Regions from separate parts of the Tissierella sp. QWL-11 genome, predicted to be linked through region 3. Evidence: riboswitches for the same ligand, from Rfam matches in the RefSeq annotation. Region 3 holds a riboswitch; each other region holds the start of a gene.
What was found. A riboswitch is a leader RNA that binds a small molecule or an ion and turns the genes downstream of it on or off. The one in region 3 is predicted to bind cyclic di-GMP.
Positions count from the first base shown of each region.

Region 1 (6,524 bases), 690 kb from region 3:
GGCAATCCTTCTAGGACTATTGTTCATTGATTTTATAATATTCATAATTCCGTCATATTCTCCAGAAAAGGGAATGCTTACAGACATTTGATTTACATCTATTTCTCCGATATTCTCCATTGAAGGTCTAGTAAAATTCATATTATTTATCTCTACACTATCTTCCTCTATTAGATCATTTAAAAGATATATTATTTGAGCCTGATCTAACTTTGGAAAGTATTTTGAGAGTATCTTATCTCTTTCTCTATCTAATAACTCCCACTCCTTTTCAATTCTTTTTTGTTTTTTTAGAGTAAGAGTATTTTGTAAAATCTTATTTTCATAGTCTATCTTCTGGATTTCAAGTAATTCTATTTTTTTCCCTTGAGGAGTTAAGATAAAGCTAAAAATTGCCCAAATAGATATAACTATTCCTAAAGCAGTAAGTAAGAATTTTTCATTTTTAGTTAGAGATCTGGTCTTGAACTTCTTCAGTTTCATCTTCTGCATTTATATCCTCCTGTGCTAACCTAATATCTAAATTAAAAGTAAATTTATCCTCTTTAGTTGAAATGCTTGAAATATACACATTGTCTAGTCCATCCATAGTATCTAATGCTCGTACAAATTCTGCTATACTCCATTTATCATTAGAAACCCCTAAAAGGTTAATTGAGTCTTCGTATATAGTAATAGATGTAAGATAAGTATCCTTAGGAAGATTGTAAGTTATATTTCTAATAAACTCTTCACTTACTATCTCTTTAGATTCTATAACCTTATCCATATATTGAATCTTTTCTACTTCAGTTTTAAATATGATCATTTCTTCTTCTTTTTCTTTTATTAATATAAACTTATCTACTATACTGGGGTCCTCTGCTTGATTTTTAAGACCATCTACTTGAGAATTAAGTCTCATTATACGAATTTGATTTAAACCTGCATAAATCATAAGAGCTACAAAAAAAACTCCAATAAGAGAATAGATCACTAAAGATTTACTTATTTTAAATTCTTTTTTTTTATAAATGGTTCAAAAAAATTTAAGTCTTTCATCTATGCACCTCATCTCGTCTTATTAGAGCACCTATGGAATTTGCATAAAGTGATATATTCTCATCTAATTTAATCTTATCTAAACTATTTAATTTTACTGTGTTTATATGAAAATGTTTTTTAAATAATTTCTCTATTCCCTCTATATTTGAAAGTCCCCCCTGTAATACTATTAGGTGAACTCTATTCCCAAATTCTCTACTATCATAATATCTTATAATCTTTCCTACCTTATCCATTATTCCTTCCAGAGAAGATTTATATATGATTTCTAATTTATTATCTTCATTTATATCATCTATTTTAGATATATTTTCTATATTCCTGATTTGAATTTCCACTTCATCTTCAGTGAATCCTAAGAATTCATCCATGATTTCATAAATATTTCTTGCACCTGAGTCTATTGCCCTTAAAACTTCGATATTGCTATTTATTGAAATAGTAACTTCAGTCTTTGTATATCCTAAGTCTACAGATACAATAGTATTATCTTTTATAGTGTATTCATTATTTATATTATCATTAAAAGATAATAGCTTTGCTACAGTATTTCCTTGGTGATCTAATGCTACAGGCTCTAATCCTACCTCTTTCATTAAATTAAGATGGCTTAATACAATACCTTTTGGAATGGCAATTAATAGTATATTAAGTTTATCTTCTTCTACCTTATCAAGTAATAGATAGTCTATTACATAGTCTTCAGGATTTATAGGTAAAAATTCCTCTACTTGAAAATTTATTAAGGATGATATTTCACCTTCTTCTACTTTAGGTATATTTATTTCTCTAATTATTATAGAAGAGCTATTTATTACTCCATAGGCCTTTAAATCCATTTTAAACTTATTTGTCTGTAGAAAATCTCTAAAGATATTTATGAGCTTGTCTTCATTTAAAATTCTTCCATCACTATAGACACCTTTTGGTATTTGAAGGGATTGTGATTTAGTGATGTTTATATTAGCCTTTGTAGCTTGTCCCTCTATTACTTTTATTTCAGATGAACCAAAGTCTATGGATATGTTTGGTTTGTTGTTGTTATTGTTGAATAATTTCAAATATATCCCCCTTTTAGTATATTAATTTCCCTAGAATACCTAATATATATTTTTTTCTCCATTAATATTTCCACTACTTTAAAATATAATTGTGTTCAGATATAACAATTATACTTTGAAAATATAATTTTAAAAGATCTTTATTTATTGTTCTCTAATCTTTGATTTAAAAGTAATCTGCACATTATTTTTATTTTTACTATCGTTATTATTTGAACTATCATTCCCACTACAGCTAGTATTAATCGGAATATTTGAACTTTCAAAGTATTCTTCTAAATCTTTCAAGTTAACTGAAGCCCAACCTGAGTAGTTTATCTCCTTATTACTAATTATTAGTCCATTGAAGTTTCCACTAGTATATTTAACTATTCCATCTGGAGCTATCAAGACTCCAGTTAAATCCTTATCTCCTCTAAGAATAATGTCCCCCTTGCTAATTATAACTACTTCACGCTTTATATTTTGCCAGTCAGTATTATTATAATTATTAACAAACCATTTAGCATTTTTTGGTATTTCACTTGTAGTATTAGCCTTTATTTCATATTCTTTGCTTTCATACCAACTATCCTATTTTACAATCAGGGACTTCAAAACTAAAGTCTGGCTCTTTTAAAGCTGGGACAGACTGTCATTCCACCCATTACTATGAAATCTCTATTTGTATAAACATCTCTATACATTTGTCTCTCAGAGTCTAAATTTTTAGCATTTCCATCTAAATAAATATCTCCTGAATCACTTTGGTCTCCATATGTCTGCCCTTAAATAACGCCAGTATCTAATTGCTTAAAATAAATATTTTTTTACATTTATTTCTGCCCCCCCATTCATAGTAGTGTTGTCTTTTTACTATGAACATTGAATTCAGAACCACCAAAGACAAACTTATCAATACTAAACAACAATTTAGAAGGGAGATTTCCAGTTTCTTGATTATTCTAATTTAACGATATAATTGTATTCACTGTTCTTTTAGTATCCCTCATCTCTTCTACTAAAATAATTTTATACTCTCTACAATCTTCCCATTTCTAATAATTGAATAGAAACTTCATCTTTAGGGTATTCAACATTGTTTTTTTGAAATCATTTATAATAATTATATCTTTTGTAAAAAGTTCCTCCAAAAATATTTTCTGATATTTTAGTATAAGCATTATCGTTTAATTTTGCTTCCAAATCCTTATAAGAAATATTTTTACTCAAATAATAAATTAATTCCATAGTGTCTTTTCCAAGATATATTGATTCAAGTGTGGTTTGCGATTTATTATTAGTTTCCACTGACATTGTAAATAATGATAAAAATCCAACAATTATAATTCCAATTATTGCTATGGAAATTATAACTTCTACTAGTGTTAGTCCATTTCTAGATTTTTTAAAATTTTTCACCATAATCTACTCCTTGAATAAATATAATAGGTTGAGAAATTAATATATTATCATGATTTTTTTCGATAGTTAAACTATATATATATCAATTATTTTATTTAAAAAATGTTCCGAAATACCAATTAATCAATTCTTCTCCCCAAAATAAAGTTATCATAAATCCTAATATAATAAATGGAGCAAAAGGAATGGGGTCTTTTCTTGTCTTTAGTTTTGTTGCTAATAAAAATATTGATATAATCCCACCTAATATAAAAGATAAAAATATGGTAAGTAATATATATTTAATTCTTATGGTAAATCCTAAAGCTCCAACTAATGTAACATCTCCTCCACCCATTCCGCCTTTTGATAAGATCATTATAGCTAAGAATAATCCTCCAGCTATTAAAAGTCCTCCAATAGAGTCAATGAAGTTTATAGGTATTTTATATATTATATTATTTGTTAGTTTATGTAATACAGATAGTATTAGAATTGTTATTACTAAACTATCTGGGATAATCATTTCTTTTAAATCTATTAAAGTTATCACTATTAATGTTGATGATATAAGGGCGTAGAATATAAAGTCTATTGATAATTTAAATTTATAAAATAATAATAAGTAAATGATTGCATTAAGTAATTCTATTAATGGATACTGTATTGAAATTTTGTCTTTACAGTATTTACATCTTCCCTTTAAAATTAAATAAGAAAACATGGGTATATTCTCATACCATTTTAAAGGCGTATTACAATTTGGACAATGGGATGATGGGAAAGCTATACTTCCTTCTCTTGGTATTCTATATATGCATACATTTAAAAATGATCCTATTAATAGTCCATATATGAATATAAGTGTAGTCATGAATTGCTCCTTTGATGTAAGATTTATTTTTTATATTATCTAAACAAACGTCCTCAACATCTCTTTACATAATATAATATTCCATACCAGAGGATATTTTCTTTCAGTAATTATCAGAATATTGAATAGGTTATTGGATTATGTAACTAGATCACTTGTTTTATGTCTTTATTCTTCTGATAGATCAAATAATGTATAGTCATCAGCTGTTACACCACTACCATCAGATTTTTTAAATCCAAATTGACCTGCTTTCAAATTAACTGTTGCTCTGTTTTCAACAATTTTATAGGTTACTCCTGAAGGGCCCTTTGGTTCAGCATTTAAATAGCCTAAACCAACAAGACCACCTTTGTTAGAATCAGTAGAATCTTGATCGCTTGGTATATCTATTACTTCTTTTCCATCAGCCTCAGCTATACTTAAAGCACTCTCTATAGTTCTAAGATTTAATCTCACTACGCTTCTATTTGCCTTATCTCTTGATCCAGTCAATCTTGGAACAGCCAATGCAGCTAAAACACCCAATATTCCAATAACAACTACTAATTCTACCAATGTAAAACCTTTCTTGTTTCTTTTTTTGTTAATCCGTTTTAACATAATCATTTTCCTCCTTTTGTTTATAAAAATTTATAATTCCTATTACCCTCGCCCTTTTGCACCACCACCTTTAAAATCGACTTAAATTAAAAATCCTTCGCAAGTTCAGATACAATAGAATGAGAAGCTTGTACTTGATTAAAAAGCTTTCACTCAAGATGCTATACATACACTAAGATTAACAAAATGTATAAAAAACTGCATAAATAACCATTCTGATATTTATGCACCCGAACGATTATCTTATCTTTTGATAATTTAGACTCTGGATTTGCGTCAGTGAGTTTCCCCACCTTTGCCCAGGCAATATTTATTTTTTGACAATTCAATCTATTTTAGAGTACATTAATACAAAGTAAATGTCAATATATGGATTATTTTATGTTATATATTAAATGTCTATATAGTATTTACCATATCAAACATAGGGATTGCCATTGCTATTACTATAAACCCAATAATTATTGCCATTATTACTAGCATTATTGGCTCCATAAGAGTCGTAAGCTTTTGTAGTGATACTTCTAATTCTTCATCATAAAAATCTGCTGTCTTATATAGTATGTCATCTAGAGTACCTGATTCTTCTCCTATTTTTATCATTGAATCTACCATAGGTGGGAATACTCCTACTTCACTTACTGCTCGAGATAGAGAAACTCCCTTTCTCACATCTTCTATAATCTTTTCCATTCTATCTTGAACTACTACATTTCCCACTACTTTTCCAACCACTTCTATTGATTCAAGAAGTGGTATTCCACTTGTAATAAGAGTAGATAGAGTTCTTGTAAATCTTGATGTGACTATTTTTGTAGAGGTATCTTTTAATACTGGGATTTTTAATTTTAGTCCATCAAAAAACCTCATACCATTTGGTGTTTTTTTATAAAATGTAATTGTGAACGTCAATCCAATAAGACCTCCAAAGAATATATACCAATATCTTGTAAGCCAATTGCTCACATTTAAAAGGTTTTGTGTAACTATTGGTAAATCTTGACCGCTAGATTCAAACATTGAGATAAATGTAGGCATAACTGCTACTAATAGAAATATAACTACAGCTATGGATACCACAGCTAGAACTATAGGATAGATCATTGCTGATTTTATTTTGTTTTCAAGCTTATTTTCCTTTTCAAAGTGTACTGCCATTCTCTCCATTATAGTATCCAAATTACCACTTATCTCTCCTGCTTCAACCATATTAATTAATAGAATTGGGAATACATTTCTATGTTTTAGCATTGCTTGAGATAGTATAAATCCCTTTTGTACGTCTCCATGAATATCTTCTAATGCTTTGACAAGTGCTTTGTTTTCTGTTTGCTTTTCAAGTATATCTATACATTTTACTATACCAATACCTGCATCTAGCATGGTATAAAATTGCCTACAAAAAACTGCTAAGTCTTTTTTCTTAACTTTTGGAGAGAATATATCTATCTTTGCATCTGCCTCTATATCCTTTTCTATTTTTACAGGCAAATAATTATTTCCTTTAAGCATAGAAATTACATCTGACTCCTTATCTCCCTCAAAAAAACCTTCTATGG
Region 1 covers NZ_CM178750.1:1,584,018-1,590,541, forward strand. Annotated here, with positions in the region: gene AC4PG3_RS07655 (LysM peptidoglycan-binding domain-containing protein) at 1-492, opposite strand, end outside; gene AC4PG3_RS07660 (PilN domain-containing protein) at 446-937, opposite strand; gene pilM (pilus assembly protein PilM) at 1,038-2,105, opposite strand; gene AC4PG3_RS07670 (hypothetical protein) at 2,250-2,495, opposite strand; gene AC4PG3_RS07675 (prepilin-type N-terminal cleavage/methylation domain-containing protein) at 3,198-3,509, opposite strand; gene AC4PG3_RS07680 (prepilin peptidase) at 3,601-4,362, opposite strand; gene AC4PG3_RS07685 (type II secretion system protein) at 4,531-4,965, opposite strand; cyclic di-GMP riboswitch class I at 5,188-5,275, opposite strand; gene AC4PG3_RS07690 (type II secretion system F family protein) at 5,365-6,524, opposite strand, start outside.
Region 1: another riboswitch for cyclic di-GMP. It lies ahead of AC4PG3_RS07685 (type II secretion system protein); the one in region 3 lies ahead of AC4PG3_RS11380 (transglutaminase-like domain-containing protein).

Region 2 (6,524 bases), 350 kb from region 3:
ATCTAAATTTAAAGAGGCTTTAAAGGAAAATCCTGAAGATGTAATAAACTTCTTTTCAAGTAAGACTGCAGATGACAAGGAAATAGGATTTGTCAATAGGATAAATTCTCAAATAGATGGGTTTATCTCAAAGAAAAATGGAATTATAAAGACAAAAACAGAGAGCTATGACAAGACTCTAAAGGATTTAAATAAAAGAATAGAAGAATTTGAGACTCGTATGGAGAGAAAAGAGGAGTACTATATAAAGATGTTTTCAGCATTAGATGTGGCTATGATGAAGGCAGAGAGTCAGATGTCTTGGTTACAAGGACAAATTGATTCAATGAATATAGGTGGCAAGAAATAAAAGGAGTGAAAAACATGAATCAAGCATATGCAAGGGATATATATAAGAAAAATCAAGTAAATACTGCACCAAAGAAAAAACTCTTAATAATGCTATATGATGGGGCCATCAAAAATCTAAACCTTGCTGAATTGGCTCTAGAAGAAAAAAACTTTGAAAATACAAATAAGTATATGATTAAGGCTCAAGATATTATAGCAGAGCTTATGATAACTCTTGATTTTGAAAAGGGTGGAGATATAGCTAATAATCTATATCAACTCTATGATTATATGTATAATAGATTGGTTCGTGGTAATATAGATAAGGATATAGAAGCTGTAGTAGAAGTAAGAGGTTATATGAAAGAGTTGAGAGATACATGGATTCAGATATAAATATAAAAGATTTACTAAAAACTAGAGAGAAAATATTAGAATCTTTAATTATAAATATAAATTCTTGGGATGGAAGCGCTGAGTCTGGGATAGAAATCATAGAAAAAAATAGAGTAAAGATAGACAAATTAAGGTCTCTAGAGGAAGCTTTAGGAAATGATAATCTTTCATATAAAAATGAAGACTATATAGAGAATATAAGTTTAATACTTGATGGAGAACAAAAGATTTTAGATAGTCTATCTAAAAGACAAGACGAAGTAAAAAAGATAATCAAACAATTAAGCCGCAAGGACAAAATAAAAGATAATTATATCAAACAAAATAAAAATTCCATATTCATAGATAGAGATTTTTAAAAACATTGTCATATTAGGGGAAAAAAGAAGAATAAATTATAAATTATAGTCTTTTTTCCTTTTTTTGTTGTTTAAAATAAATCCTTATGATATACTTTTGTCATTGAAAGAAACTTCTTGTCGAAAGGGCAAACTTATGGCGACATAAGGACGCAAAGCTGTAGGGTCTCTATGAGATAGCCAGATTCCGAAGGGGGAGTTTTTTGTGCGAGAATTTATAAAGGAGGAAGAAATGTCAGATTTTAGTTATGATTTAATAAAAAAAGCGATGGATGCTTCATCACTAAGACAAAAAAATATTTCAAGCAATATATCTAATATAAATACACCTAATTACAAGGCAAATAGAGTAAAATTTGAAAAATATTTATTAGATGCAAAAAAAATACATATGAAGAAGACAGATGAAAGACATTTTGGTATAGAATCTATAGAAGATTTAGAGCCCCAGGTAGAAAAAAGAGAAACTATTTCTATGACTGAAAATGGAAATAATGTAGATATTGATTTAGAAATGACAGAATTAGCAGCCAATGAAATTTATTATAATGTCTTGATAAGACAAATTAGCAGTAAATTATCTAATTTAAATTATGTAATTAACAGGTAAAAGGAGGCTAGGAAATGTCGGTATTTAATTCTATGCGGATAAATGCAAGTGGATTGAGCCTAGAAAGGCTTAAAATGGATGTAATCTCTACAAATATAGCAAATGTAAATACGACTAGAACAGAAGATGGTGGACCCTACAGAAGAAAAGAAGTATTATTTGAAGAAATGCTTTTAAAAGAAGAGACAAGCTCTGGAGTAAGAGTTACACAAATCTTTGAAGATACAGAGAATATGAAGACAATGCACGATCCAGATCATCCTGATGCAGATGAAAATGGCTATCTACTGATGCCAAATGTAAATATGGCAGATGAAATGATAAATCTTATAAAGACCCAAAGAACATATGAGGCAAATGTAACAGCTTTAAATACAAGTAAAAATCTACTTAAAAAAGCTCTTGAGATTTCAAAGGGCTAATTTAGTATATAGAAATATGGAGGTGGAAAGATGAATATATCTTCTTTAAATAATAGATTAGTAGCAGGATTAGATTTAGAAAAACAAATAGACTCTAATTCAGAAGGAGAGGCTTCTTTTAAAGATATTATAAAAGATGAAATAAATAGAGTAAATGATATGCAGATAAGGGCAGATGAAATGACAGAAAAATTCATAGCTGGTGAAATAGAAGATTTACATAGTGTAATGATTGCAACAGAAGAAGCAAGACTCTCTTTAGAACTTGCAGTACAAATTAGAAATAAATGTATAGAGGCTTATAAAGAAATAAATAATATGCAATTATAAGATTTGTTAAGGAGCTATAGTTAATGGAAAATATCAAGACAAAATTAAATGGAGTAAAAGAGGGTTGGGAAAAGATAAGCACTAAAAAGAAGATTATTATGGTTGTATTAATATCTAGTATGATTTTGTTTGGATATCTATACTCTAATTTTATTGATAATTCTAACTATGTGACTTTATTTACTAATCTAGAATTTGCAGATGCAGGAAATATAGTGAATGATTTAGAACTTAAAGGTATAGATTATAAGCTAGAAGAAAATGGAACAAAAATACTTATAGATGAAGAAAAGGTAGACAAGTATAGACTTCAGCTTGCCATGGATGGAAACATGCCAGAAAACTCTAAAGGGTTTGAAATATTTGATGATATAGGACTTATGGTAACAGAAGATGATAGAAAGATAATGTACCAACGAGCTTTAGCTGGAGAACTACAGAGGTCTATTATGTCACTAGATCCTATAAATTCTGCAAAGGTAAATCTTGTAATGTCTGAAAAAAGCATATTTGAAACAGAACAAAAGCCTGCTACAGCATCTATAATAATAGATATTAAACCAAATCAAAAGGTAAATGATTCTATGATTAGGGGAATAGCAGCTTTAGTATCTGGTGCTGTAGGAAATCTCCCAGATGAAAATATAAAGATAATAGACTCTAAAGGAAATTTATTAAGTGGAGTATTAACTGATGAAAAAGAATTAAATACTTTAGATATTGTAAATCAGCATCAGAAGGTAAAAAAAGATTTTGAAACACAGATTGAAAATAATCTAAACGAAATTTTAGGAAGTGCATTTGGTAGAGATAAGATAAAAGTCTCTGTATTTGCAGATTTAGACTTTGATTCCCAGGAGACTACAAATATAGAATACAAAGATCCAGTGATAAGAAGTGAACAAATAGATTTAAGTGGAAATGATATAAACACTGATGCATTGGAGTCTGGACTTATAGGAGATAATACAAGCAATGTATTTCAAGGTGAAGATGAGGGAAATCAAAGTTATAGCAAAACTACAAATAATGAACTGTCCACAGAAACTACTACTACTATAAAGGCTCCAGGAAAGGTAAATAAAATAACTACATCTGTAGTATTTGATGGAACACTTTCAGATGATAGATCTCAGACTATAGAAAATATAGTTAGAACTGCTACAGGATTTGATGCAGCTAGGGGAGATGAAATCACAGTAGAGGGAGTCATGTTTGATAGGACTTATGAGACTCAATTACAAGAAGAATTAGCAGCTATAAAAGCTGAAGAAGAAGCGAATAGAAGCTTTTTAGAGAAATATGGAGAGTATTTGATATTTGGTATACTTGTATCTTTGGTTATAGCAATTTTTGTATCTTTAATGAGTCTTTTATCTTCAAAGAAGAAAAAGAAAGAAGAACAGCTTATACTTGAGTCTACTCCAGACTATGAGGAGTCGGTGGATATACAGGTAGACGATGTAATGGATATTATGGAAGAAAAAATAGAAGTAAAACCTGACAAAAAGAAAAAGAAAGCCCAAGACTATGCGATGGAGAATCCACAATTAGCAGCAGACTTAATTAAAGCATGGATGAAGGACTAATAGGTGATGATATGAGAAAACAATCCAATGGTATAAAAAAAGCAGCTATTTTATTGATATCTTTAGGCCCAGAGACAGCTTCTCAAATCTTGAAGTTATTGCCAGATGCAATGATTCAAAAGGTCACTTATGAAATAGCAAATATAGATTATGTAGAGCCTCATGAAAAGGACAAAATTATAGATGAATTTATAGATATGGCATCTGCTAGGGAATATGTGTTAGATGGAGGAGTTGAGTATGCCAAGGACTTATTAAATAAAGCCTTGGGAACTCAAAGGGCTAAAGAAGTAATAGATATGTTAAATCAAATTCAACAAAGTGAAAGACCCTTTGCAATTGCTAGAAAGGCAGATCCCTATCAACTTACAAATTTGTTAAAGAACGAACATCCTCAAACTATAGCCCTTATAATGTGCTATATGCAGCCTGAAAAAGCAGCTTTAGTTTTATCGCAATTTGAAACTGAACTTCAAACTGAGATAGCAGAGAGGATAGGTACTATAAATAGGACATCCCCTAAGGTAATAAGTAGAATTGAAAAGATTATGGAAACCAAGTTCTCAAATATAATCCAAAACAATTCAGAAACTGTAGGTGGCGTGAAGACATTAGTAGATATATTGAATTCAGCTGATAGAACAACTGAAAGAAATATTATAAACGATTTAGAGTCAAAACAACCTGATTTAGCTGAGGATATTAAGATAAATCTATTTATATTTGAAGATATAGTAAATCTGGATAAGGCAAGTATTCAAAGAGTATTAAGAGAAGTAGAAAATGAGAACTTAGTATTGGCTTTAAAGGGTGCATCAGAGGAAGTTTCAGCTGTCATATTTAGCAATATGAGCAAAAGAGCTGCAGATATGATAAAGGAAGACATCCAGTTTATGGGTCCTGTTAGACTTTCAACTGTAGAAGAAGCTCAACAAAAAATTGTAGGTATAATAAGGAGATTAGATGAAGCAGGAGAGATCGTCATAGGAAGAGGTGATCAGGATGCAGTCATCGTATAGGATTATAAAAAATACTAATGTGGATTTAGAAGAAAATCAAAGTACAATTATAGATACCTCAATAGATATTGGGAAATTTTATAAAGAAGATATGGATATAGATATTGAAGAAGATATATTAGATGAAGAAAATATAAAAAGAGATATAGAAAAGAAACTTAGATTAGAAATAGATAAGGAAAAAACAAAGATATTAGAAGATGCAAGAAAACAGGCCCTTAATTTAAAAGATGAAATAGAAAAAAAGGCCTATAAAGATGCCTATGAAAATGGCTATGAAGAAGGCTATCAAATGGGTTATGAAGATGGAACTACTCAAGGATTAAATCAAGGTATGAATGAAGCTCTAAATATTAAGAGAGAAGCCTTAGATTTGATTCCTCAAAGTGAAGAATATGTAAAGGAGTACCTTAAGGAAAATCGACAAAATTTAATAGAATTAGCAGCAACTATGGCAGAGAGCATAGTTCACAAGACTATTGAGACTTCAGATGAAAATATAATGATGATTTTAGAGCCTATTTTAAGAGAATACGGGCACAAGGAAAATATTATAATAACTTGTCATCCAGATACTGTGCCGATTGTAAAGGGAAAATTAAAAGAGCTAGAAGATCTCTCCGGAGGAAATAAAATAGTCATTTTAAAAGATGGAAACTTAGAGAAAAATGGTTGTACCTTAGAAAATAGTAATCAAGTTATAGACTTGCAGATAAAGACACAAATAGAAAATATATTAAAATCCATAGAAAATACGGAGTGAATTAATTGATAAATATACCCTTCAAAGACTATAAAAACTTAATTGAAAATAAATTTCACTATACTAATATGGGAAAAGTAAGTGAAGTAATAGGACTTATAATTCAAGTTGAGGGGATAGAAGTTTTTATAGGAGAAGTATGTGAAATTATCATCAAATCATCTAATAGGGTGGTACTTGGAGAAGTAGTGGGATTTAAAGCAGGCAAAGTAATACTAATGCCCTTAGATGAATTAGAGGGGATAGGACCAGGGTGTTTAGTAAGGCCTACTGGAAAGTCTTTTAAAGTGGAAATAAGTCAAGAACTCTTAGGTAGAACCTTAGATGGGCTTGGCAGACCTATGGATAAAAAGAGCTTGAAAAAGGGAGTTTTATATGATGTTAATAGAACTCCACCAAACCCCTTTGAAAGAAGAAAAATAGAAGATGTAATGAGTACAGGGTTAAAGGCAATAGATGGAATATTGACCTGTGGAGAAGGACAAAGGATAGGTATATTTGCAGGTAGTGGAGTAGGAAAGAGTACCCTTCTTGGAATGATGGCAAGATATTGCGATGCAGATATAAATGTAATAGCCCTTATAGGAGAGAGAGGTAGAGAGGTTCTTGAGTTCATAGAAAAGGACTTGGGAGAAGAAGGTTATAAGAGATCAGTAGTGGTATGTGCCACATCAGATCAGCCACCTCTTGTAAGGCTTAAAGGAGC
Region 2 covers NZ_CM178750.1:1,798-8,321, reverse strand. Annotated here, with positions in the region: gene fliD (flagellar filament capping protein FliD) at 1-349, shown strand, start outside; gene fliS (flagellar export chaperone FliS) at 364-726, shown strand; gene AC4PG3_RS00050 (hypothetical protein) at 711-1,085, shown strand; cyclic di-GMP riboswitch class I at 1,203-1,277, shown strand; gene flgB (flagellar basal body rod protein FlgB) at 1,318-1,695, shown strand; gene flgC (flagellar basal body rod protein FlgC) at 1,710-2,117, shown strand; gene fliE (flagellar hook-basal body complex protein FliE) at 2,148-2,447, shown strand; gene fliF (flagellar basal-body MS-ring/collar protein FliF) at 2,471-4,036, shown strand; gene fliG (flagellar motor switch protein FliG) at 4,021-5,055, shown strand; gene AC4PG3_RS00020 (FliH/SctL family protein) at 5,039-5,818, shown strand; gene fliI (flagellar protein export ATPase FliI) at 5,824-6,524, shown strand, end outside.
Region 2: another riboswitch for cyclic di-GMP. It lies ahead of flgB (flagellar basal body rod protein FlgB); the one in region 3 lies ahead of AC4PG3_RS11380 (transglutaminase-like domain-containing protein).

Region 3 (6,524 bases):
CAGGATCTATTTTTCCTTCTTCTGCAAGTTTATTTAAATTCACACTATATTTTTCTAGATTTTTAGTACCTGGATTTTTCTTGACTTCTCCGCTCTGAGAATTTTTATTAGTATTATCAGTAATCTTTTCTACTATTTTCTTAGCCAATTGATTTAGATCAACCCCAAGTTGTTCTAATATGACAATTGCCACTCCCTCACCTTCTGCCAATAATCCTAGAAGCAAATGCTCTGTACTCACATAATTATGACCTAATTCCCTAGCTTGCATGAAGCTAAGTTCAAATATCCTTTTAGTCCTAGGAGTAAATCCTAATATATCAGAAGCACTCTCACCTTCACCTATGACTTTTAAAACTTGATTTTCAGTTTTTTCTAAACTTACTCCCATTTCTTTTAAACTTTTAGCTCCAACACCTGTATCCTCTGCTATTATTCCCAAAAGAAGATGCTCTGTACCTACATAATTGTGTTTTAGTTTTTTTGCCTTTTCTTGAGCTAATACAATGGCTCTTTGGGCTTTCTCTGTAAACCTTCCAAACATAGCCATATTATCCCTCCATATCTAAAATAAATTCTCTAATTATATTCGCACGAACTATATCTCTTTCTTTTTCAGTTAAAGTCTTGTCAATTCCTTGTTGAATATTTGCTGGTTGAATATCTATCATAACCTTTATTATGTCTTTATATCCTTGGTTTTCCAAGATTCCTAATTCCCAACCTAGTCTAATATTGGAAAGATGTCTCATGGATTCTTTTGAATTTAAAATTCTACTATACTTTAAAATTCCAAAAGATCTATATATCTTATCTTGTAGTTCTATGCTCATATTTTCTCTTAAATAATTTCTAATACTTCTTTCTTTAGAAATTATTTGTCTAATAACTTTATCTAATTTATCCATTACTTCTTCTTCTGATTCTCCTAATGTGGTTTGATTTGATATTTGATATAGATTTCCTAAAGCCCTGGAGCCTTCTCCATATATACCTCTCACTGTTATACCCAGTTCTCTCAAACCCTCAACCACACTATTTATATTTCCAGTCATTGTAATACAAGGAAGATGTACCATAACAGAAGCACGAAGTCCTGTACCTACATTTGTAGGACAAGAAGTTAGATATCCAAGTTTTTCATCATATGCATACTCTAAACTCCTATCCAATTCATCATCTATCTTAGAGCACAGCTCCCAAGCTTTTTTTAAGTTCAATCCCGAAAATAGGGTTTGAATTCTTATATGGTCCTCTTCATTTATCATAATAGTAGCCCTTTCATCTTTTCGAAGTAAAAAGCTACTTCTATCCTTTTTCTTTACCATATTAGGACTTATCAAATGGTCTTCCACATAGCTTTGTTGTTCTGTCTTAGACAAGTCTAGGGTTCTCATATATTTGTACTCGTTGTCCATTATATCCTTTGCACTATTTAATATATCTGATACTAGAGCATCATTATCTTCTATAGACATATTGGATGGAAACTTATATTTAGAAAGATTTCTAGCTACTCTAACCCTAGTACTTATTGCCACATCATCATCAACTGAAAGACCTTCTAGCCATAGAGCCATAGTATCACCCCTCATAATCTTTTAGTTTTACTTTTATATCCTTTAATCTATCTCTAATAACAGCTGCTCTTTCAAATTCTTCCTTTTTAATAGAATATTCCAATTCTAGTTTTAAATCTTTTTCTTCTCTTCTTAAGAAAATTTTTTCATCAGAACTTTTTGGAATCTTACCTCTGTGAACATTGTGTCCATGTAAGCTTCTTATTAAAGGCTCTACTTTATCTTTAAAACTTACATAACATCTACTACACCCAAACTCTCCTCTTTCCTTAAACTCTGAATAGGTAAGTCCGCAATCTTCACATTTTAAATCTGTTATGTCTTCCTTCGACTCTTGCTTATTGCCAATTAATCCAGTGAAAAATTTATCCATGGATATAGGTTTATTTAAATCAAAATCATAGTGTGTAAAGGCGCACTCTTTGCATAAATGTTCTTCTTCCATTTTTCCATTGATAATCTTGGTATAGTGAAAATTCGCTTCATTTTTACCACATGAATCACATATCATATTTTAACCTCCCATTTATTCAATTAAAATTAGAAGAATATTTTTTAAAATATTTGCCCTAATTGTATTTATGTCTATAAAATCATTTTTTAAAACTCTTTCACTGATAGCTGCCTTTATAATGTTTTTCTCTCTTTCAGAAATAATACCTTCCTGGTAGAGACCTTCCAAAATATCATATGCCTTATTTTTAGTTATAGAATTCCCAATGGTGTTTATTATTAAATCACTCATATTTTTATCTTCATTTATTTTAACCTTTATTATCTTTATATACCCACCACCGCCTCTTTTACTCTCTATATAATATCCTTTATAGGGAGTAAACCTAGTAGAAAGTACATAATTTATCTGGGAAGGAGCACATTCAAACTTCTGTGCCATTTCATTTCTTTGGATTTCTATTACTCCATTATTAGCATCTTTAATCATATCTATAATAAACTTTTCAATAATATTACTTAAACCTGCCATATAGTCCTCCTTGACTTTGACTTTCTTTGTCCTTAATCTCCAAATTTCACCCTAACAATAGTTAGGGTGAAATTTAATACTCTCTTGTCTTTTCATATTCATTAGCTTGTTTTATCATTTTAACATCTATATTCCCACTTCGTAAAGCTGCATCATAAGTTGTGTCTATGATATGCCATTCTCCATCTATAAGCACTTCATTCCATGCATGATATGAGTCTAAATCATTCTTATATCCCTTAACTAATTTAGTAGGAATATTTAAAGATCTAAGCATTCCTGCAAAAACTGCAGAATAATCATAGCATATACCCTTTTTAGTTTCTAAAGTTTCATCTATATTAGGAACATAATTATCCTTTAAATCATCTATTTTATAATCATCATATTCTATATTTTCTAAAACATAACTGTATACTTTTTTTATCTTTTCAATATCAGTTTGTGCATCTTTAGTAATTTCACTTGCTAAATCTGAAATCTTTGATGACTTATCCCAATAAACTGGTTGAGCAGATGCTAAAAAAGCTGTATTTTTGTTGAACTCTTTTAAAATAATTTCTTCTTTTGAAACTACTTTGTATCTCTTACCTTGAATATTTTCTAGTACTTTTACTGTATAATTACCATTCCCAAGTTGTAGTGGAATAGATTCAAGATTACTACTTAAACTGTAATAATATTTTTCCTTATCCTTCTCTACTAATAACCTCATATTATCTCCATAGTTTGAGGTACCTATATCTAAATGTCCTTTGCTGTGTACTCCATAAGAATACATAGCTTGTCCATAGACTTCACTTATAGGCGAAATTAATAGTAAAAATACTAATAATAAATAAATTCTCCCTTTAAACAAAGCGAACTCCCCTTTCGGTAACTGGCTGCCCTTTAAGGCCCTATAGTTTTGCGTCCTTAGATTTCTCTAAGTTTGCCATTATCGTTTGAAAGTTTTCAAACTTTTTTTAAATAATATTAACTTTTTTAAAATACTACATTCTTATTATACAATATATTTGCCCAATTTGGAATAGAATAATCAAAATAAAATTCTACTCTAAATAAAAACACATTAATTTCTTAATTTGTTATGGATATTTAACTTTTATTCCTCTTTTATTTACTCTTTCTAAAATCCCTGTCAAATACGCTATTAATACTCTGTATTTAGAGATGGATTTTCTGCCACTTTGCAGTAAAACCATCCCTAAAATAATATATTATTCTTTATCTATTTCCTTTGGAACATGAATCAAGTCTTTTCTGTGTTTTAATAATCCATCAAATAAGGATGTTACTAGGGGATTATGCTCTGAGCTTTTAATAAATGATGTTCTATCTATTTTGTAAAGTCCCTTGGCTCTATTTTTTCTCATATTAGTATCAATAGGTGCTGGCTGTCCTCCACCTGAAACACATCCGCCTGGACAAGCCATAACTTCAATAAAATCATACTCCTTTTCTCCTGATTTTATTTTTTTAACTAATTCATCTGCATTTTTTAACCCATGAACTATTGCTATCCTAATATCTCTACCATTGAATTCAAAAACTGCCTCTTTAATATTTTCTAAACCTCTAACATCTTTAAATATTATATCTTTAGCTAAATGATCTGGTTTGTCAGTTAGCAATCTTGTGACAACAGCTTCTGTAACTCCACCAGTAGCTCCAAAGATTATTCCTGAACCACTTGCTAGACCAAAAGGCATATCAAAGGATTCATCTTCTAAATTGTCAAAGATAATTCCAGCTTCTTTGATCATTCTAGCTAATTCTTGAGTAGTGATAACTATATCTACATCTCTAACTCCATTAATTTCAAATTCTTTTCTAGCTGCTTCAGCTTTTTTAGCTGTGCAAGGCATCACAGAAACCATTACAGTTTCCTTATTCTCTTCTTTATCTTTTGCCTTATAATATTCCTTTATTACTGCTCCAAACATTTGCTGTGGAGATTTACAAGAAGAAATATTGTCTTTTAACTCTGGATACTTGTGTTCTGCAAATTTAACCCATCCTGGACAACAGGAAGTAAATAAAGGTAGATCTTCTTCACTAGTAAGTCTTTCTAAGAACTCATTACTCTCTTCTATAACAGTCATATCTGCAGCAAAAGCTGTGTCATAAACTTCATCTACACCCATCATTCTCAATGATGCTACTATTCTTCCTATAGTTACTTCACCAGAGGACAAACCAAATCTTTCTCCTAGAGCTACTCTAACAGCTGGTGCAACTTGTACTACTACTCTTTTACTACTATCAGATACAACATCCCAAAACTTTTCTCTATCGTCTTTTACAGTAATTGCTCCAGTAGGACAAACTGTTCTACACTGACCGCAATCTACGCAATTTACTTCTCCAATATTTTTATTAAAAGCAGGAGATATTCTCATATTAGATCCTCTATGAGTAAAGCTTAGGGCTGCAACTCCCTGGACTTCTTCACAAACCCTTACACAGTCTCCACAATATATACATTTATTAGGATTTCTTACTATTCCACAGCTCGAATCATCTATTGGTAAATTTTTATCTGTTTCATCAAATCTAATATTTTCTATACCGAAACGATGGGATAGTTTTCTTAAATCACATCTTCCTGTAATATTACAAGCTGTACAATCTCTATCATGATTTGAAAGTAAAAGCTCCAATATTGTCTTTCTATATCTTCTCAATCTAGATGTATTCGTAAATATCTTCATTCCATCTTTAGGAATAGTAGAACATGATGTAAATATCTTCCCTCTTTCATCTTCTACAATGCACATTCTACAAGCTCCATAGATACTTAACTCTGAATGATAGCAAAAGGTAGGTAAGTCTATTCCAGCTTTTCTTACAACTTCTAAAACATTCTTCTCAGCATCAAACTCTATTTTCCTATTGTCAATAATCATAGTCTTCATTTTTTATGCCTCCTTTATTGCCCCAAACGAGCAAGATTCTATACAAGCACCGCATTTTATACATTTACCTTGATCTATTACATAAGTTTCTTTTATTTTTCCTTTTATTGCATCTACAGGACATATTCTTGCACATTTGCTACATCCTTTGCATAAAGCTTCATCAATTTTAATTACTTTTAAACTAGCACAATTTTTAGTTGGACATCTTTTATCTACTACATGACTTAAATACTCATCTCTAAAATATTTTAAAGAACTAACAACTGGATTTGCTGCTGTCTTGCCTAAACCACAAAGAGAAGTATGAGTTATGATATCAGCTAACTCTTCAAGTAGCTCTAAATCTTCTAAACTACCTTTACCTTCAACTATTGCATCTAGTATTTGCAGCATTCTCTTAGTACCTTCTCTACATGGTACACATTTTCCACAGGATTCATTTTGAGTAAAGTTCATAAAGAATCTTGCTACCTCTACAATACAAGTATCTTCATCCATAACAACCATTCCACCAGAGCCTATCATTGCACCTACTTGACTTAAAGAATCAAAATCTAAAGGTAAGTCTAGATGTTCTTCCGTTAAACATCCTCCTGAAGGTCCTCCTATTTGAACAGCCTTAAATTTCTTTCCATCTCTAATACCTCCACCTATATCAAAGATAACTTTACGCAATGTGGCACCCATTGGAACTTCTATTAATCCTGTATTATTTACATTACCAGTAAGGGCAAAGGCTTTAGTTCCTGGACTGTTTTTAGTACCAAAAGACTTAAACCAATCAGAGCCATTTGTAATTATATATCTAATATTTGCAAAGGTCTCTACATTGTTTAACACTGTTGGTTTTTTCCATAGCCCTTCTTCCACTGTCCTCTTTGCTCTAACCCTAGGCATACCTCTTTCCCCTTCTATTGACGCTATTAAAGCACTTCCTTCACCACAAACAAAAGCACCTGCACCTTTGCTTATATGTATGTCAAAAGAAAGATCTGTACCTAATATATTCTCACCCAATAATCCTAATTTTCTTGATTG
Region 3 covers NZ_CM178750.1:2,274,058-2,280,581, forward strand. Annotated here, with positions in the region: gene AC4PG3_RS11360 (ATP-dependent Clp protease ATP-binding subunit) at 1-550, opposite strand, end outside; gene AC4PG3_RS11365 (protein arginine kinase) at 552-1,580, opposite strand; gene AC4PG3_RS11370 (UvrB/UvrC motif-containing protein) at 1,585-2,091, opposite strand; gene AC4PG3_RS11375 (CtsR family transcriptional regulator) at 2,107-2,565, opposite strand; gene AC4PG3_RS11380 (transglutaminase-like domain-containing protein) at 2,639-3,424, opposite strand; cyclic di-GMP riboswitch class I at 3,438-3,511, opposite strand; gene AC4PG3_RS11385 ([FeFe] hydrogenase, group A) at 3,786-5,483, opposite strand; gene AC4PG3_RS11390 (NADH-ubiquinone oxidoreductase-F iron-sulfur binding region domain-containing protein) at 5,487-6,524, opposite strand, start outside.